Regions from separate parts of the Polaromonas sp. P1_F1 genome, predicted to be linked through region 1. Evidence: riboswitches for the same ligand, from Rfam matches in the RefSeq annotation. Region 1 holds a riboswitch; the other holds the start of a gene.
The links. A riboswitch is a leader RNA that binds a small molecule or an ion and turns the genes downstream of it on or off. The one in region 1 is predicted to bind S-adenosylhomocysteine.
Positions count from the first base shown of each region.

Region 2: another riboswitch for S-adenosylhomocysteine. It lies ahead of ahcY (adenosylhomocysteinase); the one in region 1 lies ahead of metH (methionine synthase).

Region 1 covers NZ_JBFUBJ010000007.1:104,557-119,444, forward strand. The annotation lists gene AC1DZE_RS18270 (M23 family metallopeptidase) at 1-238, opposite strand, end outside; gene AC1DZE_RS18275 (glycine zipper 2TM domain-containing protein) at 398-1,198, opposite strand; gene AC1DZE_RS18280 (hypothetical protein) at 1,500-1,682, opposite strand; gene metH (methionine synthase) at 1,781-4,600, opposite strand; S-adenosyl-L-homocysteine riboswitch at 4,616-4,712, opposite strand; gene AC1DZE_RS18290 (Crp/Fnr family transcriptional regulator) at 4,806-5,414, shown strand; gene AC1DZE_RS18295 (Bug family tripartite tricarboxylate transporter substrate binding protein) at 5,468-6,451, opposite strand; gene AC1DZE_RS18300 (homocysteine S-methyltransferase family protein) at 6,696-7,742, opposite strand; gene AC1DZE_RS18305 (rhodanese-like domain-containing protein) at 7,924-8,316, shown strand; gene recQ (DNA helicase RecQ) at 8,435-10,327, shown strand; gene AC1DZE_RS18315 (glycosyltransferase family 2 protein) at 10,380-11,414, opposite strand; gene AC1DZE_RS18320 (serine O-acetyltransferase) at 11,404-11,916, opposite strand; gene AC1DZE_RS18325 (amino acid ABC transporter substrate-binding protein) at 12,407-13,381, shown strand; gene AC1DZE_RS18330 (amino acid ABC transporter permease) at 13,467-14,669, shown strand; gene AC1DZE_RS18335 (amino acid ABC transporter permease) at 14,671-14,888, shown strand, end outside.
Region 2 covers NZ_JBFUBJ010000011.1:29,034-43,921, reverse strand. The annotation lists gene AC1DZE_RS21860 (sensor histidine kinase) at 1-1,773, shown strand, start outside; gene AC1DZE_RS21855 (protein kinase domain-containing protein) at 1,770-3,842, shown strand; gene AC1DZE_RS21850 (cytochrome d ubiquinol oxidase subunit II) at 4,086-5,117, opposite strand; gene AC1DZE_RS21845 (cytochrome ubiquinol oxidase subunit I) at 5,110-6,525, opposite strand; gene AC1DZE_RS21840 (GbsR/MarR family transcriptional regulator) at 6,528-7,184, opposite strand; gene AC1DZE_RS21835 (hypothetical protein) at 7,389-7,913, shown strand; gene AC1DZE_RS21830 (cupin domain-containing protein) at 8,290-8,760, shown strand; gene AC1DZE_RS21825 (septal ring lytic transglycosylase RlpA family protein) at 8,789-9,418, opposite strand; gene metF (methylenetetrahydrofolate reductase [NAD(P)H]) at 9,430-10,266, opposite strand; gene AC1DZE_RS21815 (TlyA family RNA methyltransferase) at 10,275-11,309, opposite strand; gene ahcY (adenosylhomocysteinase) at 11,470-12,900, opposite strand; S-adenosyl-L-homocysteine riboswitch at 13,002-13,076, opposite strand; gene AC1DZE_RS21805 (HAD family hydrolase) at 13,340-14,161, shown strand; gene AC1DZE_RS21800 (MFS transporter) at 14,277-14,888, opposite strand, start outside.

The sequences.
Region 1 (14,888 bases):
GCGATACCAGCTTGACCGGCACGGCCCGCGCATTGGTGACCTGCAGCTCGTAATCGATGTGCACACGCCCATCAGCGCCGCGAAAAGGCACGGGGCGTGAGGCGGCGCTCAGCAGTACAGGAGTGTTCTGGTCATGCGCACCGGCAAATTCCAGGTTGTTCAGTCCGGGTTTGGGTCCTGCCGCAAAGGCGTGCAGACCTCCGGCAAGTACCAGCACGGCCACAAAAAAACGACGCATGCGATCCTCCTTGTGATGGCGGGGCCATCATAGCGCCAAGCATCGCACCGTCGAAGCATAAGAGCGTGCCGCGCGAAGGGATCCCTTCGCACGGCACATGGGGAAAAGATCACCGGGCAATCGTGCTGAAGTCTGCACGCCTTCCGGTCTTTGACTGGATCAGCGGTTGCTGTAGTCGGGAGACTGCTGCTGCGTGACCACAGGGGCCGGCGGCGGCTTGGGACCGTAACTGGCGCCATCCTGGGTCCGCAAGGTCGACCCTTCCACTGTCACGCGGCTGCCAACGCTGGGAGCGCGGGCAACTTCTACCATGCGTTGGGAACCGTCTTCCATGCGCACGCCGACCTGGTAAACCGTTTCCTTGCGAACATGCCCTTCGATGGCGTTGCCGGCGAAACCGCCACCCACCGCACCCAGGATGGTGGCCGCCGTACGCCCACCGCCATGGCCGACCTGGTTACCCAGCACGGCGCCCAGCACGCCACCCGCCACAGCACCTACGCCAGGGCCTGCCGGCTTGGTGGAACGCTCAACCGGTGTCACTGACTCCACCGCACCGCATACATGGCACACAGGCGCCGGCGCCACAGCGACCGGTGCAGGGTAAGGGGCCGGTGCGGGCGAAATACCCGCATAACTCGGGGCGGGTGCCGGTTTTGGCGTCGGCTTGACCACTTTTTTGGTCGGCACGGGCGCGGGCTTGGCGGGTGCGGCAACCGGCTTTTCAGCCATGTCGTCCGCCACATTGCTGGCCGCGGCCATGGGGGGCGCCACTTGCGGCGCGGCTTGCGGTGCTGCGAGTGCCACCGGGGTCGCCGTAACCGGGTTGCGCATCTGGTAAATCATGGTCCCGCCCATGGCCAGGACGGCCACTCCCAGTATGCCGACGGCCGCCCACAAGGGCTTGCTGGCCGACGGGGCCTGCTGGCCCGGCTGAAGATTTTCGGTGGATGTGTTCATGGCATTTCCCTCTGTGAAATCAATTGGTCCCGCAACGGGGTTTCATCTGTCGTTGTTCAACGTTTCCCATGCCGCGAAGGTAAACATGCTTTGGCAGGCAGCTGTGTATTTATGTAAACGCAGGTTATTCTCCGGCAAAGTCGCCGTAAACGCGAATTGCAACGGTAACGCGGCCTGTTGTTCCTGGAGACGCCCACAGAATCCAGCGAAACGGTCCGCGGAAGGCGGCGCACAACGCCAAGAGGGTTTTCGGTGGAAGTGAATTTCCGTATCACTCCCATTTGCCCCAATGACATCGACCTTAACGTGGCCGGGCAGCGGCCTCAACATCGGTAAGGGAAACTATTGTCTCGTCGCCGTACTTTTCTGCAAGCATTGTCTTTACTTCTTCATAGCTATGTGCGTAGAACGTTTCATGCACGCCCGGCTCGCCTGAATTCTTCTTCCATACGATCGCAAGGTACTCTTTAAGCTGCTTGTCCATCTGCCACTTCATTTTTTAAGGCATGTACCACTATTGCAAAAGCCGCCGATCGTGGCGCCTGATCCCTGCCGCAGCGCTTCGAGTTTCATTAGTGGCTCTTAAAGATTGGGTGCCAGCAGGCGCTGCAATTCCCCGGCTTTCAGACCACGCCGCTGCGCGAGGTCCTGCAGCTGATCGTCGCCGATTTTGCCAACGTTGAAATAGGTGCTCTCGGGGTGGCTCAGGTAAAAGCCGCTCACACTGGCAGCCGGCGTCATGGCCAGGCTTTCGGTCAGGGCCATGCCGACCTCTTCGGCCTTGAGCAGCTCGAACATTTCTTTCTTGACGCTGTGGTCCGGGCAGGCCGGGTAGCCTGGCGCCGGGCGTATGCCCTGGTATTTTTCGGCGATCAACGCCTCGCTGTCCAGTGACTCGGCCGGCACATAGCCCCACAAATCCTTGCGTACGCGCTGGTGCAGGCTTTCGGCAAACGCTTCGGCCAGGCGGTCAGCCAGCGCCTTGAGCATGATGGACGAATAATCGTCGTGGTCATCCAGGAAGTACTTTTCCTTTTTCTCGGCGCCAATGCCTGCCGTGACGGCAAAAAGACCGATGTAGTCCGGAATTTGTGAGGCATTTTGGCCTGCAGCGCCCGTATATTCAGCACGAGCAGCTATCAATTCAGGAGCAAGCACCTTGGGCGCGACAAAATCAGCCAGGCAACGGCTGGGGCGCATCACGCCGTCAATCGCGGTTTTTTCGGTTTGCTGGCGCAGGCCGTACCAGGTCATGGCCACTTCGCTGCGCGACTCGTCGGTGTAGATCTCGATGTCGTCACCCACGCTGTTGGCGGGGTACAGCGCCATCACGCCGTTGGCGGTGAGCCAGCGGCCTTCAATCAGGCGCTTGAGCATGCGCTGGGCGTCGGCGTACACGCGCACAGCTTCGGTGCCCACGACTTCGTCCTTCAGGATGGCCGGGAAGGCTCCGGCCAGGTCCCAGGTCTGGAAGAAAGGACCCCAGTCGATGTACTGGGCCAGCTCCGACAGGTCGAAGTTCTTGAACACGCGCCGGCCAATGAACTTGGGCACCGGCGGCGCGTAATGGGCCCAATCCATTGACGTGGCATTGGCGCGGGCCTTGGCCAGCGGCCACATCGGCACCTGCTTTTTGCTGGCGTGCTGGGTGCGCACCTTGTCGTAGTCGGTATACAGCTCTTCGATGTATCTGGCGGCCTGGTCGGACAGCAGGCTTTGCGCCACGCTCACGCTGCGGGACGCATCGGGCACATACACCACCGGGCCTTCGTAGTGCGGGGAGATCTTGACGGCCGTGTGCACGCGGCTGGTGGTGGCGCCGCCTATCAGCAGCGGGATTTTTTTGATGCGGAAGTGATCGTCTTTCTGCATCTCGGCGGCGACGTACTGCATCTCTTCCAGGCTGGGGGTGATGAGGCCCGACAGCCCGACGATGTCGGCGCCTTCAACCTTGGCGCGCGCCAATATTTCATGGCAGGGCACCATCACGCCCATGTTGACGACTTCAAAGTTGTTGCACTGCAAGACCACCGTCACGATGTTCTTGCCGATGTCGTGCACGTCGCCCTTGACCGTGGCGATGATGATCTTGCCTTTGGTCTTGACGTCGCCGCCGGCGGCTTCGAGCAGCAGCTTTTCGGCTTCGATGTAGGGCAGCAGATGCGCCACGGCCTGCTTCATCACACGGGCGCTTTTGACGACCTGGGGCAGAAACATCTTGCCCTGGCCGAACAGGTCACCGACGATGTTCATGCCGTCCATCAACGGTCCTTCAATCACATGCAGCGGCCGGCCGCCCTCTGCAAGGATCTCCTGGTAGACCTCTTCGGTGTCGGTCACGATGTGCTCGTTCATGCCGTGGACCAGCGCGTGCGACAGGCGCTGGCGCACCGGCAGGGCACGCCATTCGTTTTTCTTGCTGTCGTCCTTGGCGCCGCTCCTGGCGGTCTCGGCCACTTCGATCAGGCGTTCGCTGGGCGTGAGTTCGGGCTCACCGGACTTGTAGGCCGGTGTGCGGTTGAGCACCACGTCTTCCACACGCTCGCGCAGCACCGGATCGAGGTCGTCATACACGCCGACCATGCCGGCGTTGACGATGCCCATGTCCATACCGGCCTGGATCGCGTGGTACAGGAACACGGTGTGGATGGCTTCACGCACCGGGTCGTTGCCGCGAAAGCTGAAGGACACGTTGGACACACCGCCAGAGACCTTGGCACCCGGCAGGTTCTGCTTGATCCAGCGCGTGGCGTTGATGAAATCGACCGCGTAGTTGTTGTGCTCTTCGATGCCGGTGGCGATCGCGAAAATGTTCGGGTCGAAGATGATGTCTTCGGGCGGAAAGTCCAGCTCGTCGACCAGCACGCGGTAGGCGCGCTCACAGATTTCGACTTTGCGCTCATAGGTGTCGGCCTGGCCTTTTTCATCAAAAGCCATCACCACCGCTGCCGCGCCGTAGCGCTTGAGCAGTCTGGCCTGCTGCTTGAAGGGCTCCAGCCCCTCTTTCATCGAGATCGAGTTGACGATGCCCTTGCCCTGAATGCAGCGCAGGCCGGCTTCGATGACGCTCCACTTGGAGCTGTCGATCATGATGGGCACGCGGGCGATGTCGGGCTCACTGGCGATCAGGTTCAGGAAACGCACCATGGCGGCCTGGCTGTCGAGCATGGCTTCATCCATGTTGATGTCGATGATCTGCGCGCCGTTTTCGACCTGCTGGCGGGCCACGGCCAGCGCCTGCTCGTATTCACCGTTGAGGATCATGCGAGCGAAGGCCTTGGAGCCGGTGACGTTGGTACGCTCGCCAATATTGACGAACAGCGTGCCCGCGCCGATGGCGACCGGCTCCAGGCCGGACAGCTTCATGGGGGGGACATTGGGTAAAGATTCAGTTTCAGACACGGACTCACCTTGAGGCAAAGGTGAGCGTCGTTGCTGCAGGGGCCGCCGGAAGCCGCCGCCTGTAACCCAAGCCTGACGAACGCTTGTGTTCGCTGCAACGCTCCTTGGGTTACCATCATTTTAAGGGCTGAACGCCGCCCGCGCCATATCCTTGCGCCAATGGCAAGAGATACCAACAAAAGTCCAGGGGATAGCCGGAGCCACCATGTTTGAAAACCTGTTCGGCAGAAAACAGAAGGGAACGCCCGATGCGCCCGAGTCCATGCGTCCCAAAGACCGCATGCGGGCCATTGAAGGCTCCAGCACGGCCGAGCTTGCCGCCAGGCTGCTGATTGCACCAACCGCCCTGATGCAGCTCACGCCCGAAGAGGCTTTCACCGTCGTCAGCTATATGACGCCGCGCAGGATTTCCGAGGGAACGACCTTCATCCGCGAAGGGGACAAGAGCGATACCGGTTATATGGTGCTGCTGCTCGAAGGCGAAGTCACGGTCGAAAGCATTGTGGTCAGCCGCCGCACGCCGGTCACCATCACGGTGCTGGGCCCCGGCAGCCTGATCGGCGAGATGGGCCTGGTCGACGGCCAGGCGCGGCTGGCGTCATGCACTGCCAGCAGCGACGTGAGCTGCGCCGTGCTGTCGCGCGCAGCGCTTGAAAAAATGGGGGAAGAGCAACCTGTGACTGCGGCCAAACTGATGTTTGCCGTTTCGCTGCGCATCGCCGAACGGCTGCGCGACACCAGCGAAAAACTCAAGATGTACAGCCAGCTGGTGCAAGCCATGCAGCAGGAAATCGACCGGCTCATGCCGGGCTGATTTCCGTCTGGCAGAAAAGCGGGGAAGGCGGCAGGCTGGCCGCCCCCTTCGACTTAGTCGAGCTTGATTTTGGCGACCTTGATCAGGCGTCCATAGTCGGCATGCTCTTTCATCACCATGTAGGCAAAGTCGGCAGAGCTCATGGGGCTGGGGGTCGCGCTCATGCGTGCAAACTTTTCCGCGGTGTCGGGCGTGTTGAGCGCGTCGGCGAATGCCCGCTGAAGCTGGTCTGCCGTAGCTTTGGGAAGGTTGGCCGGGCCAAAGATGCCGAACCAGGTGCTGATGTGAAAGCCGGGCAATACGTCGTTGATGGTCGGAATTTCCGTAAAGCTGCTGGAGCGGTTGATGGTGGTCACGCCAAAAGCGACCAGCTTGCCCGACTTGATGTTGGCGCTGGCAGAGGCCAGGTTGTCGAACATCAGGTCGGTCTGGCCCGACAGCAGGCCAGCCTGCGCCTGCGCCGAGCCGCTGGAAGGCAGGTGCACCACGCTGATCTTGGCCAGGCTTTTGAACAGCTCGCCCGCGAGGTGGCCGGCGCTTCCATTGCCGCCGGAGGCATAGTTCAGCCGGCCGGGATTCTTGCGTGCGTAGGCAATCAAGTCCTTGGTGTCCTTGATTTTCAGCCGCCTGGCTGTTTCGGCATTCATGACCAGCACGTTCGGCACACGGGCCACCAACGTGATGGGCGTGAAGTCCTTCAATGCGTCATAGGGCATGTTCGGGTAGAGCCACGGGTTGATGGCATGGGTGGCCACCGCCCCCATCACCAGCGTATGGCCGTCTGCAGGCGCCTTGGCGACGAGGGCCGCACCCACGTTTCCGCCGGACCCCGGCCGGTTGTCAACCGTGACTTCGGTTTTGAGCAGGGGACGCAGCTTCTCGGCCAGGATGCGCGCAGCGTTGTCCAGCGGGCCGCCGGCTGGATAGGGCACGACGATCGTCACCGGTTTTTGGGGCGACAGTTGTGCATGGCCTGCGAAAGCCGTCATCGCCAACGTGAATGCCGCTGCGGCCTTGATGAATAAACCCACCTTCATGATTTCCTTGGTTGTGTTGTGTTGCGTTGTTTTGCCGAACCATCAACGCTGCAGGGCGCAGCGCCGGAGAATGAAAACAGGGTTCGGCAAAAGGGCCTGACTATAGCCGCGAAATATGACTTTTCGGGACATCGCCGGGCACGTCATCTCATATGCATACTTATTAAGTACACGTGCATCAGGGAACCGGCTTTTTCGGCCAGCCGACGGCATCACCCGGAAGTGATGCAGGGCAGCGCTGCCCTCAGGCGGCCTCTTTGTAGAAGGCGCCACGCTGCAAGGAGCGGCTGGCGACCGGGGCGACCGCGTGGGCGATGGCACCTATGTGATCCGGCGTGGTGCCGCAGCAACCGCCCACGATGTTGACAAGGCCTTCCTCGGCGAACTCGCGCAGCAGGCGGGACGTTACGTCGGGCGTTTCGTCAAAACCGGTGTCGCTCATGGGGTTGGGCAGGCCGGCATTGGGGTAGCAGCTGATGAAGGTGTCTCCGGCCACGCGGGCCAGCTCCTGGATGTAGGGGCGCATCAGGGTGGCGCCCAGTGCGCAGTTGAGGCCGACTGCCAGTGGTGCGGCATGGCGCACGCTGTGCCAGAAGGCCGTCACGGTTTGCCCGCTCAGGATGCGGCCCGAAGCGTCGGTCACGGTGCCGCTGATGATCAGGGGCAGGCGCTCGCCGGAGTTGTCGAAGTATTCGTCAATGGCAAACAGCGCCGCCTTGGCATTGAGCGTGTCGAAGATGGTCTCGACCAGCAGTACGTCGCTGCCGCCCTTGACCAGTGCCTCGGTCTGTTCGTAGTACGCCTTGCGCAACTCCTCGAAACTGGTGTTGCGCGCGCCCGGGTCGTTCACGTCGGGGCTGATGCTCGCCGTCTTGGGCGTAGGTCCAAGGGCGCCGACGACAAAACGCGGCTTGTCGGGCGTCGAATACTTGTCGCAGGCGGCACGGGCGATGCGGGCCGACTCGTAATTCATCTCGACGGCCAGGTCGGCCATGTCGTAGTCGGCCTGCGCCACGGTAGTCGCGCCGAAGGTGTTGGTTTCAATCATGTCGGCGCCCGCAGCCAGGTAGCCCTCATGGATGTCCTGGATCACGTCGGGGCGCGTCAGGCTCAGCAACTCGTTGTTGCCCTTCACGTCTTTGTGAAAATTCCTGAAGCGTTCGCCCCGGTACTGGGCCTCGTTGAGCTTGAAGCGCTGGATCATTGTGCCCATCGCACCGTCAAGGATGGCGATACGTTGTTCCAGGATGGCCGGCAGCTGCTGCCCGCGTGTGTAGATGATTGGCTTCATGCTCCGATTTTAAGGCGCGGCAGCTTTTTCAGCAGACTTCGACGGGTTCTCTTCAACCAGCAAGGGCCGCGGAACCGGCTTTGCCGGGCCGCAGGCGCAGCGCCCCCTTGGGGGCAGGGAGCTACACGCAGTGAGCGACCGTGGGGGCGCCATCAGCCACAATAGGGGTATTGCCCTGAACATGAAAAACTTTCAACCCAAAGAAGCCTGGTCCTGGCTGCAGGCACATTCTGACGCGCTGTTTGTGGACGTGCGCATGGAGATCGAGTCGCTGTACGTCGGCCGCCCCCCAGGCGTGGTCAACGTGCCGTGGTACGAATACCCCGACCTGCAGCCGGACCCGCAAAAGTTCGCCGACGCCGTGGCGCGCGAAGCTGCCGGCAAGGCGCAGCCGGTGCTGCTGATTTGCCGATCCGGCAAGCGCACGCTGGACGCCGGCAAGGCACTGGAAGCGGCCGGTTTTTCTGATGTGCAGCATGTGGTGCATGGCTTTGAAGGTGAGCTCGACGAACAGTTCCAACGCTCCACGCTCTCGGGCTGGCGGTTTGATGGCTTGCCCTGGGAGCAGATGTAGCCGGTTTTTTACTGCTATTTATGCATTAAACAGGCTCGCAGCCTTTATTCCACCAGCGCAAGCAGCTACTATTTTCATAGCACCCCTCTTCATCGTTTCGATTTTCCGGCTTAAAACCTTGTCTTCATTGCCCATTTCTGCGCCTTTGCCGACACCCCTGGACGTGCTCAGCCGGGTTTTTGGCTATGACAGCTTCCGCGGGCCGCAGGAGGCCATCGTGGACCATGTGGTTCGCGGCGGCGATGCCCTGGTGCTAATGCCCACCGGCGGAGGCAAATCACTGTGCTACCAGATCCCGGCCATCGTGCGGCAAAACGCCGGCCACGGGGTCACGGTGGTGATCTCGCCGCTGATTGCGCTGATGCATGACCAGGTGGGCGCCCTGCATGAGGCCGGCGTGTCCGCCGCATTTTTAAACTCGACACAAAGCTTTGAAGAAAGCAGCCAGCTTGAAAAGCAATTGCTGCGCAATGAGCTGACGCTGCTCTACGCTGCGCCCGAGCGCATCAACACCCCGCGCATGAAAGGCCTGCTCGGCTCCCTGCATGAACGCGGCCTGCTCAGCCTGTTTGCGATTGACGAAGCGCATTGCGTAAGCCAGTGGGGTCATGACTTCCGGCCCGAATACCGGTCCTTGAGCCTGTTGCACGAAACCTTCCCGAACGTGCCGCGTATTGCCCTGACGGCAACCGCGGATGCGCTGACACGGCAGGACATGATTGAGCGGCTCAAGCTGGAAGACGCACGCGCATTCGTCAGCAGCTTTGACCGGCCGAACATCCGCTACACCATCGTCGAAAAAACCGACGCCACGCGCCAGCTGCTGCGATTCATTGAAAGCGAACACGCCGCAGAAGCCGGCATTGTGTATTGCCAGTCACGCAAACGCGTGGAGGAAATTGCCGAAGCCCTGCAGGATGCCGGTCTCAAGGCCATGGCCTACCACGCGGGTCTGGACAGTGCCCTGCGCCAACAGCGGCAAGACCGCTTCCTGCGCGAGGAAGGCACGGTGATGGTCGCGACGATTGCCTTCGGCATGGGCATTGACAAACCCGACGTGCGTTTTGTCGCCCACCTGGACATGCCGAAAAACATCGAAGGCTACTACCAGGAAACAGGCCGCGCCGGCCGCGACGGCCTCCCGGCCAATGCCTGGATGACGTACGGCCTGCAGGACGTGGTGAACCAGCGCCGCATGATAGACACCAGCGAAGCCGCCAGCGAAGAGTTCAAGCAGGTCATGCGCGGCAAGCTAGATGCCTTGTTGACGCTGGCTGAAGACACGCGTTGCCGGCGTGTCAGCCTGCTGCATTACTTCGGCGAAGACAGTCAGCCTTGCGGTAACTGCGACAACTGCCTGCAGCCGCCGGTGGTATGGGACGCGACCGAAGCCGCGCGCAAGATGCTCAGCTGCATCTACCGCGTGCAGCAGGCCAGCGGCATCAGCTTTGGCGCAGGCCACCTGATGGACATCCTGCGCGGCAAGGCGACCGAAAAAGTATTGCAGTACGGCCACGACAAGCTCAGCACCTTCGGCATTGGCGCCGACCTGTCCGAAGTGCAGTGGCGTGGCGTGTTACGCCAATTGATCGCCAAGGGCATGGTGCGGGTCGACCCCGATGCGTTCAACACGTTGCAGCTGTTGCCTGATGCACGCCAGGTGCTCAAGGGCGAAGTCAGCGTGATGCTGCGCGAGCAGTCGGCCGGCGCCAGTGAACGGCGCAAAGGCAGCTCCCAAAAAGGCACCAAGACCTCCGCCAAAGGCATGGCCGAAGCCTCGCTCAATGCCGGCGCGCTGGAGCGTCTGGCCCGCCTGAAGGCCTGGCGCGCCGAAGTCGCCCGCGAACACAATCTGCCCGCCTTCGTGATCTTTCATGATGCAACCTTGCGAGCCATTGCAGAACGCGCGCCGCAAGGCATTGCCGATCTCGAAGGCATCAGTGGTATCGGCGTCAAAAAACTCGAGGCCTACGGGGCCGAAGTGCTGCGCGTCTGCGCCGGGGCGGATTAGGCCCTCGCAAGCCGATGACCTAATCCCGCGCGGTACCGTCCGCCCAGGCCCCTTAAGTTGCGCCAGGCGTATTCCGGATTTCGACGCTGTCTATGGCCGCCCGCGCAGGGCGCTGCGGTGTCAACAACCCGCGTACCAGGCCAGCGGCGTTAAAGCACCACGACACGACCGAGAACACAGCCTTGGTGGCGCTGCGCTTTCGCCATGTCATCAACAGGAGAGGTGCCGCTGCAATGCAGGAGAAGGCCCCGATGCGCGCTGTCCACGGCATGGGAACCACCAGAACAGCGAGCAACACTGCCCACCACATCAGTACGGCAGCATACAGGCGCAATTCGCGCACCCGCGTGAGCACCAGCCCCAGGTGCGACTCGCCCCAGGCCGCGCGCAGCACTTCACCCAGGCCGCAAATGTAGCGGCTGCGCCAGCGGCGCACCAGCAACTGATAGGGAGGCGCATCGTGGCCATGGTGCCGCACGGAATCGGTGCCCAGGCGCCACAGTTTCCAGCCCCTGGCATGCAGGCGCATCGCCAGGTCGAACTCTTCATAGCTGTGCAGGTTGCGGTCTGAAAAATACCCGGCCTGCTCCACCGCGGCCCTGCGGTACAGGCCGCCCATGTCCAGCCGGTCCACCATGCCTGCCTGCATATGGCCCAGACCCCGCTCCACACGCGCCACATATTCCAGGCTGCTGGTGTTCAACTCAACAACCTGCCCTCCCACGCCGGCCACGTCGGGGTGCGCCTGCATGAAGGCCAGCGCCTGCGGCAAAAACCCGGGCAGCATTTCCATGTCGCCATCCAGGATGTACACAAATTCGCCCGCCGAATGCTGGTACCCCAGCTGCGGACCGATGCCGCAGCAACGTTCATCGGCGCGTGCCAGCTGCACGATGCGGATGGGATAGGCAGACGCCAGCGCTACGGTGCGGTCGCTGGAGCAGGAATCGGCCAGCACGACCTCGCCACCGACCATCTGGACGGCCGCCAGCGCACTTTCTACCGCGGCCACAATGCGCTTTTCTTCGTTCAGGGCCTTGATGACGATGCTGACCGTGCAAGGCGTTTCGCTGGCTTCAGGAAGCATCGTCACGGCTCCTCAAAATAATGCGGGCCGGCACACCCACGGCAAGGGCTCCGGCGGGGACGTCCGTGATCACCACGGCATTGGCACCAATGTCGACGTCGTCCCCGATCCGTACAGCCCCCAGGATCTTCGCGCCGGCGCCGATATTGACGCGGTTGCCGATGTGCGGCGCCTCGAGCGGCCTGTCGATACGCTGGTTGCCGATGGTGACGCCCTGGCGGATGATGCAGTCGTCCCCGATCACGGCGCGGCCATGCACCACAATTGCACCGGAATGCTCAATCACCAGGCGCCGCCCAATTTGGGCCGAGACACCTATCGTGACGCCGCAAAACATTTCAGCCAGTTTGGCCAGCACCAGGTGCACGGCACCCAGCGGATAACGCACCAACCTGGACTGAAACCGGTAGCGCAGGTGCCCCAGCCGGTACACCTGCAATGCCCAGAAGCCCAGGGACAGGACGCCTTCCTGCGCCACCCGCAAGTCTTCAAGAAAAGCCATTGTTATTGAGCTTTCGTAACATGCATCAAGACGTGAAACCCCTCCCCCGGCCGCAGGCTCCAACGGAGACCGCTCGGGTTTGGGGGATGAAGTCCGCGGCAAGTCCATCAGAACCCGACAAAAGCCGGAGCAGAAAATTCAGCCCTTGCGGAAATGCGGCGCAAGATTCGTACCAATGGACTCACCCGGAACTTGCCTGGCTGCGGTACCACCGGCGCAAGCAAACTGTCAGAAGGCCATTGTGCCGGGGATGATTGGGGTTCCCTGTCAGCCGTATTCCCGCATAAGGTTATGCATCTTTCGCCGTGGTTTGTCTTGGCCTCGTAAGGGCTTGCCCTGAGAGGTACCCGCCATAGTTGGGCTAGCATCCGCCATTGGCATGGTTCGTGCTGATGTCGACCTACTTATTGACTGGAGAATCCCCGTGATCAAACTCGTAAAGAAACATGGACTTGTCGCCCTTGCAGCGGCCGGCCTCACTGTTGCGGCCATGGCACCTGCCCATGCCGGCAAGACACTGGACGCCATCAAGGCACGGGGTCAGGTCATCTGCGGCGTGAACGTCGGGCTGGCCGGGTTTTCCTCTGCCGACAGCAACGGCGCCTGGACCGGGCTCGACGTGGACGTCTGCAAAGCCGTCGCCGCCAGCGTGCTGGGCGACGCCAGCAAGATCAAGTGGGTTCCCCTGAACGCCCAGCAGCGCTTTACCGCCCTGCAGTCCGGCGAGGTTGATGTCCTGTCGCGCAACACCACGTTCTCGCTGACGCGCGACGCCTCTCTGGGCCTGCACATGACCGCCGTCACCTACTACGACGGCCAGGGCTTCATGGTCCCGGTGAAAAGCAAGATCAAAAGCGCCAAGCAGCTGAAAAACGCCACCGTCTGCGTGCAGTCCGGAACCACCACGGAAAAAAACCTGACGGACTTCTCCAAGGCCAACAACCTCAACATGAAGCCCGTCGTGTTTGAAAAGCAGGAAGCCGTCAACGCCGCCTACTTCTCCGGCCGTTGCCAAGCCTACACCACGGATGCATCCGGCCTGGCCTCGGTGCGCAACAAGGAAGCCAAAGTACCGGCCGACCACCTGATCCTGCCGGAGCTGATCTCCAAGGAGCCGCTGGGCCCCATGGTGCGCCGCGGTGACGATGAATGGTTCGCCATTGTCAAATGGGTGATCTACGGCCTCATCGAAGCGGAAGAATATGGCGTGACCCAGGCCAATGTCGATGCCATGACCAAGGAAAGCAAAGACCCGGTGGTCATGCGCCTGACCGGTAGTGGCGAAGACACCGGCAAGCTGCTGGGCCTGGACAAGGAATGGCTGGTTCGCGCCGTCAAGGCCGTCGGCAACTACGGTGAAATCTTCGACCGCAACGTCGGCCCCAAAACGCCCCTGGCACTGCCGCGCGGCCAAAACAACCAATGGAATAAAGGCGGCCAGATGTACGCCATGCCGGTGCGCTGAACGACTCCTTCCGATGCGCTAAACGCAACGGGCCGCTCGCAACCATCCGTTGACGAGCGGCCCGTTTTACTTGGGTAACCGCCTTATGTCCGAGCATTCCCTGATTCCCGCACGGCCGGCGCCGGCGCTGCGGCGCAGAGTTTTTTCCTGGCGCAGCAAGCAGGCGCGCGCCGTTGTTTACCAGATCCTGGCCGTCAGCCTGATCGTCTTCCTCGTGTGGCTGCTCGTGAGCAACACCATGAGCAACATGAAGACGCGCGGTATCCAGAGCGGCTTTGATTTTCTGTTTCAGCCCGCCGGTTTTGACATTGGGGAAGGCTGGCTGAATTACGACTCGATCGATCCCTACTGGAAAGCCTTCCTCGTGGGGCTGGTGAACACCCTTCGCGTGGCCGTGGTGGGCATTGTGCTCACGTCCGTGCTGGGAACCCTGCTGGGCGTGGGACGCTTTTCGCGAAACGCCCTGATCCGCGGCCTGTGCTACGGCTACATCGAGATGTTCCGTAACATCCCGGTGCTGCTGCAGCTGCTGATGTGGTACCTGCTGTTCACGGAATACCTGCCGGCCATTGACCAGGCCCTGCATATCGGCAGCCTGGTGTATATCAGCAAGAACGGCCTGTCTTATCCCTTTCCGGTGTGGCACCTCGGGCAGACGCTGGCCCTCGTCGGCATGGCGGCCGGTGGTGTGGCGGGGTTTGTTTATGCGCGCCGGGCACGCCGCCACTTTGACCAGACCGGCCATGCGCGTCCCGTGTTGTGGGTGGTGCTGGGACTGGTCGCGGCCGGTGCGCTCCTGGGCTGGCTGGCCGGTGGTGCGCCTTCCGAATGGAACCTGCCGAAGCTGACGGAAACCCAAGTGGAGGGTGGCGGCGCGCTGTCGCCTGAATACCTGGCGGTGTTGCTCGGGCTGGTGCTTTACACCTCGGCCTTTGTGGCGGAGGTGGTCCGCGCCGGCATTGCCTCGGTCTCGCTGGGCCAGCACGAGGCAAGCGCGTCGCTGGGACTTTCGCGCGGCCACTCCATGCGCCTGGTGGTGCTGCCCCAGGCGCTGAGGGTCATCATCCCGCCGCTGACCAACCAGTACCTGAACCTCACCAAAAATTCGTCGCTGGCCGTTGCCGTGGGCTACCCCGACCTTGTGTCGATTGCCAACACCTCGCTCAACCAGACCGGCCGCGCCGTCGAATGCATTGCCATCATCATGCTGATCTACCTCACCACATCGCTGGCCACCTCGGCGCTGATGAACTGGTTCAACAGCCGCGCCGCCATCAAGGAACGCTGACATGAACCAGACCTTTGTTCCCGTCGCGCCCCGCCCGGCCCCCATCAAGATGGAGGGCCCGGGCCCCTGGCTGCGCAACAACCTGTTTTCCAGCGTTGGCAATGCGCTGGTGTCGGTCGGGGTCATCGCCCTGTTGCTGTGGGCCGCATCGTCGGCCCTCCGCTGGGCGGTGTTCAATGCCGTGACCGCCGCCGACGCGGATGCCTGCCAGGCCGCACG
Region 2 (14,888 bases), on a different contig from region 1:
TGCCTGGCCTTGCTGGGTACAGAGGCCGGCACCATGGCCGACCGGCCCATGATCGAGTTCATCCATCCGGAAGACCGCAACTTTGTTTCCGGCAAGCACAAGCTGCGCGCCGCCGGCAACGTCGTCCCGGCTTTTGAGGCGAGATTCCAGCGCGACGACGGCACGACTTCCTGGGTGGAAATCAACGGCGTGCTGGTGGACTGGGAAGGTGCGCCGGCGGACCTTTTTTTCCTGAAAGATGTCACCGAGCGCAAAAGACTCGAGGCTCTGACCCGATCAGCCGCCGAGCGCTACCGGGCGGTTGTGGAAAACGTCAACGACGTGATCCTGGTGGTGCAAAAAGGCATCGTGCGCTTTTCAAATACCAGCGCCCAGGCCATGTTCGGCCTGACGCTCACCGGGCTGCCGTCCATGCACCTGATCCATCCTGACGACCGCAGGATGGTGCAGCGCCAGCGCGAGCTCATGCAGTCAGGCACCATGGTCAGCGCCTACGAGGCCCGCTTCATCACGCCACCGCGCGAGACCATGGCGCCGGACCTGCGCACCGGCTGGGCGAGCATCTACGGCACGCGCATTGAGTGGGACGGCGAACCCGCCCTGCTCGTGCTCATGTCCGACATCAGCGAACGCCGCCGGCTGGACGAAGAACTCAAGACCGCGCTGACGCAGCGCGAAGCCATCCTCGAAACCACCGCCGTCGGCGTCACCTTCCTCAAAAGCCGGCGCCACCAGTGGCTGAACCGCACGCTGGCCGCCATGCTCGGCTACAGCCCGGCCGAATTGCTGGGCCAGGAAACGCGCGTTCACTATCCCAGTGACGAGGACTTCGAACGCACCGGCGAACTCGCCTACGCGCAGATCGCGCAGACCGGATCGTTCTCGCTGGAAACGCGCATGCGCCGCAAAAGTGGTGAACTGATCTGGGTTCAGCTTGACGGCTCGGCGCTCGACCGCAATCGCCCGCAGGAAGGCTCGGTGTGGACTTACGTGGACATCACCCGCCGCAAGGAAGCCGACGAAGAAGCCCGGCGGGCCCTGGCGCGCGAACGCGAGCTGGGTGAGCTCAAAACGCGCTTTGTGTCGATGGCCTCGCATGAATTCCGCACGCCGCTTGCCACGATTCTGTCGTCCGCAGAGTTGATAGAACACTACGGCGAAAAAATCACGCACTGCGAGCGCCAGGACATCATGGCCGACCTGGTGATCGCGGTCAAACGCATGCAGGGCATGCTTGAAGACATGCTCACCGTCGGGCAGGCCGACGCCGGCAAACTCAAGCTCAACCTGAAACCGCTGGATATCGCGGCGCTGTGCCGCAAGCTCGTGACCGAAATGCACACCAGCGACGCCGGCCAGCATGCGATTGAATTTGAAGCCCCCATCGGCCACGACGCTTTTTCGCAGCTGGTCCTGCTCGACGAACGGCTGGTCCGGCACATTGCCAGCAACCTGCTGGCCAACGCCTGCAAATATTCGCCCGCCGGCAGTGTGGTGGTGCTCACGCTGGACCGCCGGCAGGATGAGTCCGGGGACCACCTGATCCTGCGCGTCAGTGACGAAGGCATCGGCATTCCGCCCTCAGACCTGCCACGCCTGTTCGAGAGCTTTCACCGCGGCTCCAACGTAGGCAACCGCCAGGGCTCCGGGTTGGGCCTGGCCATTGTCAAACACGCCGTTGACCTGCATCACGGCAAAATCGAGGTGGCAAGCATGCCGGGAACGGGCACACAGTTCACGATCAGCCTGCCCATTTCTCAAGGAAACCCATGACCCTGATCCTGATCGTTGAGGACGACGACGCCATCCGCAGCAACATCGTGCGGCTGCTCAAACTTGAAGGTTTTGAAACGGCCGCGGCCGCAGATGGCCGGCAGGGCCTGGAGCAGGCCCGTGCAAGCCGCCCCGACCTGATAGTCTCCGACGTCGGCATGCCCGGCATGAACGGCTTTGAACTGCTGGCAGCCGTGCGCGCCGACCCGCTGCTGGTCAACACGCCCTTCATGCTGCTGACCGCGCTGGATGACCGCGAGAGCATGCGCCGCGGCATGACGGCCGGCGCCGACGACTACCTGTCAAAACCCTTCAGCCGCGCCGAACTGCTCGACGCCGTCAACGCGCAGCTGAAGAAAAAAGAACGGGTGCGTGAAGCCATCGACTCGGGGGTGGCCGCCGGCGAAGAACGCCTGCGCGCAGCTTTTGCCAGCCGCATCAGCGGCAGCCGCCCCGACAGCGTACCGGTTGATATTCCGGCCAGCGCGCAAACCGAAGAAATCGCCAATGCCACTGTGCTGGTGGCCAGCATCCGCAATTTCACCTCGCTGGCTGAAAAGCTCAACGCCGCGGAAGTGTCACAACTGCTCACCGAATATTTTGAGCGCATCTCCGAACCCGTGCTGAAAAACAGCGGCCGGCACATCAAGTTTGTCGGCGATGGGCTGATGGCGGTGTTTGTCGACACCCTCACCGGCTCGCCGCTGCCGGCCCCGCGCCGCGCCATTTCTGCGGCTCTTGCCATGGCACTGGCCACGCATGAATTCCGCGACTGGCTGGAGCAGCGCTTCGGCGGCCGCGCGCTGCCGCCGTTTGCCATGGGCATCGGCATCCACAGCGGCGCCGTCACGCTGTGCCAGCTCGGCACGCAACAGACCAAGGAACTCACGCCCGTGGGCGAAACCGTCACGCTGGCCTCACGGCTGGAAGACGCCACCGAAGAAAAGGGCTGGACGGTGATGGCCAGCGAGCAGACGCTCGGCGAAGCCGGCACCGGTATCCAGACCGGCATCCACACCTCGCTCTCGCTGCCCGGCCGCAACCTCGCCATCGATGTGGCCGAGGTCACGGGCCTCGTCACCACCATGGAAGACAAGATCCACGGCATGGCCAGCCTGACCGAGCGCGCCAGCGAGATCAGCGACGCCGTGCGCGCCAATTCGGACATTACCGCACGCGCGGTCAAGGGCGCGCTGGACGCCAAGCTCTCGGCGCTGAAAGACCTGCGCTTTGACGCCAGCAGCGAGGCGGTACGCCTCAAGGGCTACCGCATCACGCGCAAGATCGGCGCGGGCGGCATGACCGAGGTCTACCTGAGCGAACGCGAATCCGACGGCCTGCCGATCGTGCTCAAGGTGCTGGACTCACGCGGCAAGGAAGCCTCGGAACACCTGGTGCGCTTCATCCAGGAATACGCCCTGCTCTGCAAGATCGACCATCCGCACGTGATCAAGATCTACGACCAGGGGTTCACCGACGAGCATGCCTACATCGCGATGGAGTACTTTGAACGCGGTGACCTGCGCAGCCTGTTCGGACCCGACCTGGCCCGCTCGCAGGCGCTGACGGTGGCGCGCGAGGTCGCCCAGGCGCTGTCGGCCATCCACGCACACGGCATTGTCCACCGCGACATCAAGCCTGAAAACGTCATGCTGCGCGCCGACGGCAGCGTGGCGCTGGCCGACTTCGGCATTGCCAAGTCCATGCTGCAGGCCCCCAGCATGGGACTGACCCAAACCCATCACGGCGACGTCGTGGGGACGCCCTACTACATGAGCCCCGAACAGGCCACCGGCCGCAAGGTGACGGCGCAATCCGACCTTTACAGCCTGGGCGTGATGCTGTTTGAAATGCTGGCCAACCGCCGGCCCTACATTGCCGAATCGCTCGAACTGCTGCTGGCCAAGCACCTGAACGCCGACACCCCCGCCCTGCCCGCGGTGCATGCGGAATTGCAGGGCGTGGTCAACAAGCTGATGGCCAAAAGCCCCGAGCACCGCTACGAATCAGCCGAAGCCTTTCTGCTCGAACTCGAATCCATCGCGCCCGCGCCTGAAATTAGTCTTTAGAAAAGCTCCCCCCTGTCCAGGCTCACTGCGTGTAGCCCGGTCCCCCTCAGGGGGCGGCGCCTGGGGCCGGCAAAGCCGGACCCTCGGCCCCCGCTGATGAATACCTCCGCTGGTAACGCCCTGAATTCTTCAACCAGCATGAGCCGTGGAACCGGCTTTGCCGGGCCACAGGCGGGCGGCCCCCTCGGGGGGCAGGGAGCTACACGAAGTGAGCGACCGTGGGGGCCATATCCTGCGCGGGGGCTAATATTTCAATGCCGTACTTTTTCCCCAGAAAATCCGGTACGCAAAGACCGTGTAGCCGATGATCATCGGCAGCACCACGGCTGCGCCGGCCAGGATCACGCCCATGGCTTCGGGCGCGCTTGCCGACTGCCAGATCGTCAGCTTGTCGATCACCAGCCACGGGAAGAGGCTGTAGGCCAGGCCGTAGAAGGCCAGCAAAAACACGCCCACCGTCGCACCAAAAGGCACCCATGCGCCGTATTCATTGCCTTGTGCCAGGCGCACCGGCAGGCGCTGCAGGCTGCGGAAAATCACGCCAAACAGCACCGCCGTGGCCGCCGGGATTGGCAGCAACAGCACGATGTTCGGAAACGAAAACCATTTGTCGAAAATGCTCTGGCTCACCAGTGGCGTAGCCACCGAAATGGCGCCAATACCGATCACAGTGAACAGCAGGCTGCGCCTGGCCCAGCGCACGGCCTGCAGTTGCAGTTCACCTTCGGATTTGATGATGAGCCAGCCGGCGCCGAGCAGGCAATACGCCGCGACCAGCGCCGCGCCGATGACCGCGTTGAACACAATCGTCCACCAGGTCGCCGCAAAACCGGTGATCAGCGAGCCCAGCATGTAGCCCTGTGACCAGCTCGCCAGCAGTGAGCCGGTGTAGAACATGCGGTTCCACAAGGGCTTGTGGCTGGCGCGCGCCTTCACGCGGAAGTCAAAGGCCACGCCGCGCAGCGTGAGGCCGATCAGCATGAAGGCCACCGGCAAATACAGCGCGCCCAGAATGACGCCGTGCGCCAGCGGAAACACCGTGAGCAAAATACCGACGCCCAGCACCAGCCAGGTTTCGTTGGCATCCCAGAAGGGTCCGATGCTGGCGATCATGGTGTCCTTGTCGTCATCGCCGGCGGTGCGCATCAACACGCCCACGCCCAAGTCGTAGCCGTCCAGGATCACGTAGGCCAGCATCGCCAGGCCCATCACCACCAGGAAAACAATGGGCATCCAGCCGGCGGCTTGCGTCAGGTCAGGGGCAAGGTCAAGCATGGGAGGCTCCTTCTTTTTCGGGGTAGTTCACGACGTTGAGGTCCTTCTCGGGCTCACCGGCGGTGCTGTCGTCCCCGAACGGCTTGTCGGCGTGTTTCCTGTGCCGCGCGAGGTAGAAGACCACCGACACATAAGACACCAGCAGCACCGCATACAGCGCGAGGTAGAGCGTCAGCGTCAACGCGATGCGCGGTGCCGGCACTCTTGAGGCGGCATCGGCTGCCGTCAGCACGCCCGTCACCAGCCAGGGTTGCCGGCCGATCTCGGTCACGTACCAGCCGGCGATCAGCGCGATCCAGCCTGCGAATGTCATGGCGACCAGAACTCGTGCATGCCATACGGTGAGCGTACGGTCAGGGTCTTTTTTCCAGGGTGCCAATTGCCACGCGCTGGCCCAACTGACCAGAAGCATCAGGACGCCCACCCCCACCATGATGCGAAAGGCCCAGAACACCGGCGCCACCGGCGGATGTTTTCCCTCGAACTCGTTCAAGCCCTTGACCTCGCCGTCCAGGCTGTGCGTGAGGTAGAGCGATGCCAGCTTGGGAATGCCGATTTCATAGCGGTTGGACTTGGTGGCTTGGTCGGGCAGTGCAAACAGTACCGCGGGCACGCCTTTTTGGGTTTCCCAGATGCCTTCCATGGCGGCCAGCTTGGCCGGCTGGTGCTCCATCGTGTTCAGGCCGTGCTGGTCACCCGCAACGATCTGCAGCGGAATCAGCATGGCAGCCATGTAGATGCCCGTCTTCAGGCCGGCCATGACTTCGGCCCCGCGGTCATCACGCAGCCAGCGGTAGGCCGAAACGCCCGCCACCAGAAATGCCACGGTCAGCCCCGACGCCAGCAGCATGTGCACCAGCCGATACGGAAATGAAGGATTGAAGATCACCGCCAGCCAGCTCGTCACATGCGCCTGGCCGTTGATCATTTCAAAACCCGCCGGCGTCTGCATCCAGGAGTTGAGCGCCAATATCCAGAAAGCCGACAGCGTGGTGCCACCCGCCACCAGCAGCGTGGCGATGGTGTGCATGGTCTCGCTCACGCGTTCACGCGCAAACAGCATCACGCCCAGCATGGTGGCCTCCAGAAAGAAGGCGGTGAGCACTTCGTAGGCCAGCAGCGGCCCGGCAATGTTGCCCACCTTCTGCATGTAGCCCGGCCAGTTGGTGCCGAACTGGAAGCTCATGGTGATGCCGCTGACCACACCGAGGGCAAAGGTCAGCGCGAAAATTTTCACCCAGAACTGGTAGGCGTCCATCCAGTATTGCGCTTTGGTTTTCACGAAGCGCAGCTTGAAATACAGCAGCACCCAGCCCAGCGAAATGCTGATGGTGGGAAAGAGGATGTGGAAGGTGATGTTGGCCGCGAACTGGATGCGGGCCAACAGGAATGCGTCTAAACCGTCCATCATCAACTCCTGTTTTCGTCGGGAAGGTTGGCAGCAGGTGCTGCGGGGCCGAGGAGCTCGCCGGAAGGCTTCGCCGCCACTTTGCTGGATGCGGTGCGGCCTGTCAAACCGGCCTTCACGCTACTGGCGACCTTGTCCTTCACTTCCAGCAGCTTCTGCACCTTGGCGCCCATCTTCATCAGGCTCATCAGCGTGGCCGAGTCCATCTTCTGCACATCGGCCAGCCAGCCCGTCATCAGCTCGATCAGGTCGTGCATCTGCTTCATGCGCGCCTGGGCGTGGATGTCATCCTGGTTGGCCGGGTGTTCCATCAGCGCATCGCGCAGCATTGAAAGCGTCGGGTCAATCTCGCGCTTGCGGCGTTCCTCGGCCAGTGTGCGGAAGATGGCCCAGACGTCTTCCGGCGCACTGAAATACTCGCGCCTGTCGTTCGGCAGGTGCTGCAACCGCACCAGGTTCCACGACTGCAACTCCTTCAGCCCCATGCTGACGTTGGACCGCGAAAACGCCAGCGCTTCGCCGATTTCATCGGCATTCAGGGCCCGCGGCGAGACATATAACAAGGCATAAATCTGCCCCACAGTACGGTTAATGCCCCACCGACTGCCCATTTCACCGAAATGGAGAACAAACCGCTGGGTTAAGGGGGCCAGATTCATGGTTTGGGTCTCTTTACGGCGTCTTTGGTTTATTGAATTTTCAGGAATTACTGAAATTCTAATAAATCCAGGGAGTTCACGCCAGGGGTTTGGTGGGTTGACCTTTGGAACCTCTGAAAATTGATAATGGGCTTTCGTCGGCAAGCCCTCCATTAGGGGTTTGCATTCTGAATTCAATTTATTTACCGGATTGGGCCATCCCATATGCCAGAACGCAGTGAACTCGAAGGCTTCATCCAGATTAATGGCATTAACCAAACCGGCAAGGTGGCCGTATTTGTGTCGGACTACGAAGCAGTGATCAGTGACACACGAGAGCCGTCCGGATTAATCAAGGAGAAGCTCTACCTTCATCCCTTCAATCTTCACATGCTCCGCAATTCCCAAAGCAACGTGATGAAAAACGGGTTTTTCTATTCAGTCTCCGGGACATCGGTCGGGTCGTATGCCCAAGGTCCCTTGGGGGATCCACGTGATTGCGAATTTAACCAGCGACCCGTCAAGAGATTTGACATTCATTCCCAGTACACCGCGGAACTGCTGACAGTGAAGATTGAAGGCACCACAGAAGCGGGTGTGCATGCTTTCCCGCAGAATCAAGGCAAGCCGTTGCCACCATGGGCATTCAAGATCCAGTTTGCCGTTCCGAGAAGTGATATGAAGCGATTTTTTGGATTCACCGACTTTAACTATCCATTTTTTGAGCAATTGCTTGATGGCTGTCGATAGGCGAAGGCCCGAATCACTGACGCTCGGCCTTTCATCCACACCACGCCCCATGTCCCAACACCTGGGGTTGAGCGCGCAAGAGTATGAGCTGCTGCTGCGCCCGCGGCGCTTCGGCATGCTGGTTTAGGCGGTTTTTTACGGTGGCGTGCCGGGTGCCCGCCCGTCACTTGCTATCAATTCTGGAGCTGATTGCCCAGATACTTGCTGGGCTATAGGCCGATTTGACTCATAAACGAGCGAAGCACAGAGCCGGGGATGGCAGAACCTGCAGCGAAACGAAAAGGCTGGCCACCCGGTCGGGTCACCGCTATTGGCAAGCCCGTCGCAACATGGGCATACTGGCCCGCCCATATACAACACCCTGTAAAAGGATTCCATGCGCCATACCACCACCGTCCTCGGCTTTTCCATCACCCTGGCTTTTGTGGCCGGGATTGCGCTGTCACCGCTGGCCCAGCACGCCCTGCCCGATGCGCATGCGCAGGCCGTGCCCCTGGCGCCGGCGATGATTGACCTCGCCGCGCTCAAGCACAGCGACATTCCCGGCACCCCCAACCCTGAAATGAACGCGAAGGGCCTGGTCATCACCGACAACGCCACCATCGGCATCCAGTCGGGCAACGTGGCCAAACACATTCACCCGAAAACCGACGAGATCCAGTACATCATCGAAGGCAGCGGCGCCATGTGGCTGGGCGGCGAGCGCAAGGAGTTCAAGCCGGGCACGCTGATCATCATTCCCAAAGGCACGGCACACGGCGGTACGCTGGTGACCAGCGGGCCCGTCAAGGCGCTGGCCATCAAGATCCCGCCTCAGCCCAGGGACGACGTGACTTTTGTGAACTGAGCGAGCGCGCCTCGGTCAGCGAGGCGATTCAGCGCGGCGTACGCGGCGCCGCTGGGCGCCGCCTTGCAGGCGGGCGCTTCCGGGCCGCAGGCGCGGGTGTCGTCGCGACCTCCGGCGTGGACTCCGGCACCAGCAGCACAACTTCCTTCAGCCCCATGCCCAGCATGCCGAGCTCTTCCGCCGCGGCACGGCTCAGGTCGATGATGCGGTCGCCGCTGTAGGGTCCGCGGTCGGTAATACGGACGTCCACGTCGCGGCCGTTGACCAGGCTGTGGACACGCACCATGGTGCCAAAAGGCAGCGTGCGGTGCGCGGCGGTGAACTCCTGCATGTCAAAGCGCTCACCGCTGGCGGTGCGCCGGCCGTTAAAGCGCGGGCCGTACCAGGAAGCCTGGCCGCGCTGGAATTCGCGGGGCACTTCGCCGGCCAGCAGCGACGGCCTGGGTGCAGCGGCAGAAGGCGGCACCTCGTCGGTCATCTCACCGATCACGGGTGATGCATCGGTGGCGGGACGTGAAGGACGCGGCGCCGGTGCAGCAGCACCAGCGCCCGGCGCGGTGGAGGGTTTGTTTGGTGGCGCCGTGGTGCAGGCTGCCAGCAAAGCCAGCAGCACCGCAGCGCTGAGGGTGGCGGCAGACCGGCAGGCACCCTGCAGCATGGATGGCGGCCTCAGGCTCGCTGCAGTCGCCCGATGATTTCGGTCGTCGCCGCGGCCTGGTTCATCGTGTAGAAATGGATGCCGGGCACGCCGGCTGCGTAGAGCTGCTCGCACAAACCGCTGATCACATCAAGGCCGAAGCTCTTGATGGACGCGGTGTCGTCACCAAAGCCCTGCAGGCGCAGGCGGATCCAGCGCGGAATCTCGGCGCCGCAGGCATCGGAAAAGCGCATGAGCTGGGTGGAACTGGTGATGGGCATGATGCCGGGGACGATGGGCACGTCCACACCCAGTGCCTGCGCGTCGTCGACAAAACGGTAGTAGGCGTCGGCGTTGAAGAAATATTGGGTGATCGCCGAGTTGGCGCCGGCCTTGACCTTTTGCACAAAGGCCTGCAGGTCGGCATCGGCCGATCTGGCCTGGGGATGGATTTCCGGGTAGGCGGCCACTTCGATATGGAAAGCGTCACCGGTTTCGGCGCGGATGAAGGCCACCAGGTCGCTGGCGTAATGGAACTCGCCGCCCGCGCCGTAGCCGCTGGGCAGGTCGCCGCGCAGGGCGACCAGGCGTTTCACGCCCATGATCTGCAAGGTGGTGAGTTGCTGGCGCACGGTGGCCTTGGTGGCGCCCACGCATGAGAAATGGCAGGCCGCCGCCACGCCTTCGGCCAGGATTTCGTTCACCGTGCCGAAAGTGCCGTCTTGCGTGGAACCGCCCGCGCCAAACGTCACCGAGCAGAACTCGGGCTTGTGCGCATACAGCGCCTGGCGCGCCACACGCAGCTTCTCGGCGCCTTCGGGTGTCTTGGGCGGGAAAAATTCAAAACTGAGGGGAAGGTTCAGGCTCATCGCGGATCTCACTCGTCGTTATTTGTCGTATCGGTTTTGTTGTCACGCCGTTTGCCACGCGCGGGGCCGGGCTGGCCGGCATGCGCAAGTTCGGAGTCTTCGTGCGGCGCGCGGGAGGCGCGCATTTCGCTGCGCGGCACGCGCTTGGCAACCTTGCGCTGCGGTGCGGCCGGCAACGGCTGGTCTTCGCCTGCCACGTCCTGGCCCTTGACGGCCTGGATAAAAAATTCGCGGTTGCCGTCGCCGCCTTCAATCGGCGACGCCAGCCAGGCTTTTACTTCCAGTCCCAGCGCCGCGCAGGCATCGCGCAGGCGCTTTTCGACAAACTCGAAATGCGCCGGGTCGCGCACGATGCCGCCCTTGCCGATCTGGCCGGGCTGCAATTCAAACTGCGGCTTGACCAGCATGAGCAGATCGCCGCCGGGTTTGAGCAGGCGAACCACCGCAGGCAACACCAGCGTGAGCGAGATGAAGGACAAATCACCGGTCAGGAAGTCGAAGTTGGCTTCTGCGGCTGGGCCCGCTTCATCCAGGTCAGCGTCATCCTCATCGCCATCGAAGTCATCCGGAAAATCCATGTCGCCGCTGTCGCCTGCATGGCCGGCCACCAGGTCGGTGGCGGTCATGGAACGGGCATTCAAGCCCTCGACGCAAACCACACGCGGATCTTCACGCAGGCTGGCGTGCAGCTGGCCGTGGCCCACATCAACGCCTACCACCTGCACGGCGCCGTGCTGCAACAGGCAGTCGGTAAAGCCGCCCGTGGACTGCCCCACGTCAAGGCAGCGCAAGCCAGCCACCTTCAGGCCGGTAGCCTTCAGCGCGCCTTCGAGCTTGAGCCCGCCGCGCGAGATGTACTTGGCTTCGGTGGTGTCCAGCAGCTGCAGTTCGGCGCCGGGCGGAATCTCGTCGCCGTTCTTGGCGACCTTCTTCCAGGCAGCATCGGCTTCGGGACGCCACTGCACCCCCGAAGCAATCAGGCGCTGGGCCTGCGAGCGGGTGGCGGCATGGCCGTGTTCGACGAGGAATAGGTCAGCGCGCATGTAGTGTCTTCCGGTATTCCAGCAACAGACTTAAGGGCGTAGCGAGCGGCCCGAGAGCAAGGCGCGGGCGTCAGGCAACCGGAATGCACTTGAGGTGCATGAGGATTGCCTGATCGGGACCCGCAACGCCGCTATCGGGTCGCGCAGTAGCCAGGGAAAATCAGTAGCGGTAGGTGTTGGCCTTGTACGGGCCTGCTTTGCTGACACCGATGTACGCAGCCTGCTCGTCGCTCAGTTCAGTCAGCACAGCGCCAACCTTCTTCAGGTGCAAACGAGCGACTTTTTCGTCAAGATGCTTGGGCAGCACATAGACCTTGCCCACTTCGTACGCATCTTTCTTGGTGAAGAGCTCGATCTGCGCGATCGTCTGGTTCGCGAAGCTCGAAGACATCACGAAGCTCGGGTGGCCGGTGCCGCAGCCGAGGTTGACCAGGCGGCCCTTGGCCAGCAGGATGATGCGCTTGCCGTCCGGGAAGATCACGTGGTCGACTTGCGGCTRGATCTCTTCCCAGGTGCACTTTTCGAGTGCGGCAACGTCGATCTCGTTGTCGAAGTGGCCGATGTTGCAGACAATGGCCTGGTCTTTCATCTTCGCCATGTGGTCGTAGGTGATGACGTTCTTGTTGCCAGTGGCGGACACAAAAATGTCGGCCTTGTCAGCAGCGTATTCCATGGTCACGACCTTGTAGCCTTCCATCGCGGCCTGCAGGGCGTTGATGGGGTCGATCTCGGTCACCCACACCTGGGCGCTCAGGGCGCGCAGGGCTTGTGCGGAGCCCTTGCCCACGTCGCCGTAACCGGCCACCAGTGCGACCTTGCCGGCCACCATCACGTCGGTGGCGCGCTTGATCGCGTCGACCAGGGATTCGCGGCAGCCATACAGGTTGTCGAACTTGCTCTTGGTGACGGAATCGTTCACGTTGATGGCGCGCAGGGCCAGCGTGCCCTTGGCCGACATTTCATTCAAGCGCAGCACGCCGGTGGTGGTTTCTTCGGTCACGCCGATGATGTTTTTCAGGCGGCGGCTGTACCAGGTCGGGTCTTGCGCCAGCTTGGCCTTGATCGAGTTGAAAAGGCAGATTTCTTCTTCGCTGCCGGGCTTGGAGATCAGGCTGGCGTCTTTTTCGGCCTTGGTGCCCAGGTGCATCAGCAGCGTCGCGTCGCCGCCGTCGTCCAGGATCATGTTGGGGCCTTCTTCAGGCGTGCCCTTGGCACCGCTGAATTCGAAGATCTTGTGGGTGTAGTCCCAGTAGTCGGCCAGGGTTTCGCCTTTGATGGCGAATACCGGCGTGCCGGCGGCGGCGATCGCGGCGGCGGCGTGGTCCTGCGTCGAGAAGATGTTGCACGACGCCCAGCGCACTTCGGCGCCCAGGGCTTGCAGCGTTTCGATCAGCACGCCGGTCTGGATCGTCATGTGCAGCGATCCGGTGATGCGCGCGCCCTTGAGCGGCTGCGCCTTCGCGAATTCTTCGCGGATGGCCATCAGGCCGGGCATTTCGGTTTGTGCGATGTTCAGTTCCTTGCGGCCCCAGGCGGCAAGCGAAATATCGGCAATGGTGTAGTCGGTGGAAGGTTTCAGGACGGCGCTCATTTGGTAACTCCAAAAGTCATAGGTCAAATTGGGCAAAATAGCCACGAGCCTGTGTGTCAATCGGGGAGTTTGTTGTTAGCCTCACCCGGCTTGAAAGCACATGCGGGTGAGCGTGGTTGCAAATGAAAGTCCTGAGCCTAGACCACATGGAGTGGGTTGCAACGCTCCTCAGGAAGCCGTGATTATAACAAATCACCCCCGTCCAGGCTCACTGGCGTGTAGCCCGTTCCCCCCTCAAGGGGGCGGCGCCTGGGGCCGGCGAAGCCGGACCCTCGGCCCCCACTGGTGAAATACCCCCGCTGCATACGCCCTGAATCTTCAAGCCAGCATGAGCCGTGGAACCGGCTTTGCCGGGCCACAGGCGGGCGGCCCCCTCGGGGGGCAGCGACCCACACGAAGTGGGGAGCGTGGGGGCCACATTCAGTGCGAAAATTTCATGATGCAAGAACTCCAGCAGTGGCCTGTTACAGAACGTCAACTCATTACCGGCGTCTTCACCGATATCGACGACACCTTGACCACGGAGGGCGAAATCACACCCGATGCGCTGGAGGCTTTGGGCGAATTGAAAGCTGCAGGGTTCAAAGTCGTGGCGATCACCGGGCGGCCTGTCGGCTGGAGCGAGCCTTTCGCGGCGAGTTGGCCGGTGGATGCCATCGTGGCGGAGAATGGTGCGGTGGCGCTGCTGCCGGAGCAGGTTTTAGGCAAAGAAGTCCCGGAATCCGCACCAGCCGTGCGCAAGCAGCTATCAAAAATATACCGACAGGATTCCGCGACACGCGCTGCCAACTTCGCTCGCATGCAGTCCGTGCTGGCGCGCATCGAGTGCGAGATGCCAGGTGTGCACCGCGCCACCGATTCACCAGGCCGCGAGACCGACATTGCCATTGACCACAGCGAATTTGTGCAACTGAGCGACGCGCAAATCGCCGCAGTGGTGGCACTGATGAAAAGCGAGGGCATGCACGCCACCGTCAGCAGCATCCACATCAACGGCTGGTATGGCAGCCACAACAAGCTCGAAGGCGCGCGCTGGATAGTCCGGCAGCTCTGGCAGCGCGACCTGGACGCCGAGATGGACCAATGGGTCTATGTGGGCGATTCGACCAACGACCAGCTGATGTTCAAGACCTTTGCCAACAGCGTGGGCGTGGCCAACATCGCGCGCTTTGTGCCGCAGCTGGCGCACCTCCCGCGTTATGTGACGCGGGGTGAGCGCGGTGCAGGTTTTACTGAGGTTGCACGCGCTCTGCTGGATTAACAACCGTGCCTGCCCCGCGTTAACTAAGCGGGTGCCGCGGATCGGGCTTTGCCCGGCCGCAGGCACCGTCCCCTGAAGGGGAGGGGACGCTACACGAAGTGAGCGTCAGCAGGGGTTAGCTATATTGGCGGCGCACTGAGCCCCACCGCAACCAAGCGCCCAAGGCGGCCACTGCCAATACAAGCGCAGCGTAGCCCTCCGCCGTGGCGGGCAGACCTAGCGGCGCAATCAAACGCCCAGCCAGCATGGCCGGCACGCTGAAGGCCAGATAGCTGGTGGCATACAGCGCGGCAAATAATTCAGCCCGCTGATGCGGCTGCGCCAGCGGCGCGAGGGTCTGCACCTGCGCAGAGAAAGCCGAGCCGCCGCCAAAACCGGCCAGCGCTGTTCCTGCAAAAAACAGCGCCACGGAGCGCGTGGCCAAAGACACGGCCACCAGCCCCGCACCCACAGCCAGCAAGCTCATGCCGACGGCGCTCATACGCACCGGCGTCAGGCTTTTCAACAAAGTCGGTGACGCGGCGCCCAACCCGAAAAAGGTGGCAATGGCCAGGCCGTTGACGATGCCGTCATGGATGCCGAAGATTTGCTGCAGCATGGAAGGCACCAGCGACAGGTACAGGCCCGCGAGCGACCACACCGCCAGCATCGTCGGCACGCCACGGAAGAATTCAGCGCGCGCCTGCACCGGTATCGAAATGCGCGGCACCAGCGAGGCCAATGCGCC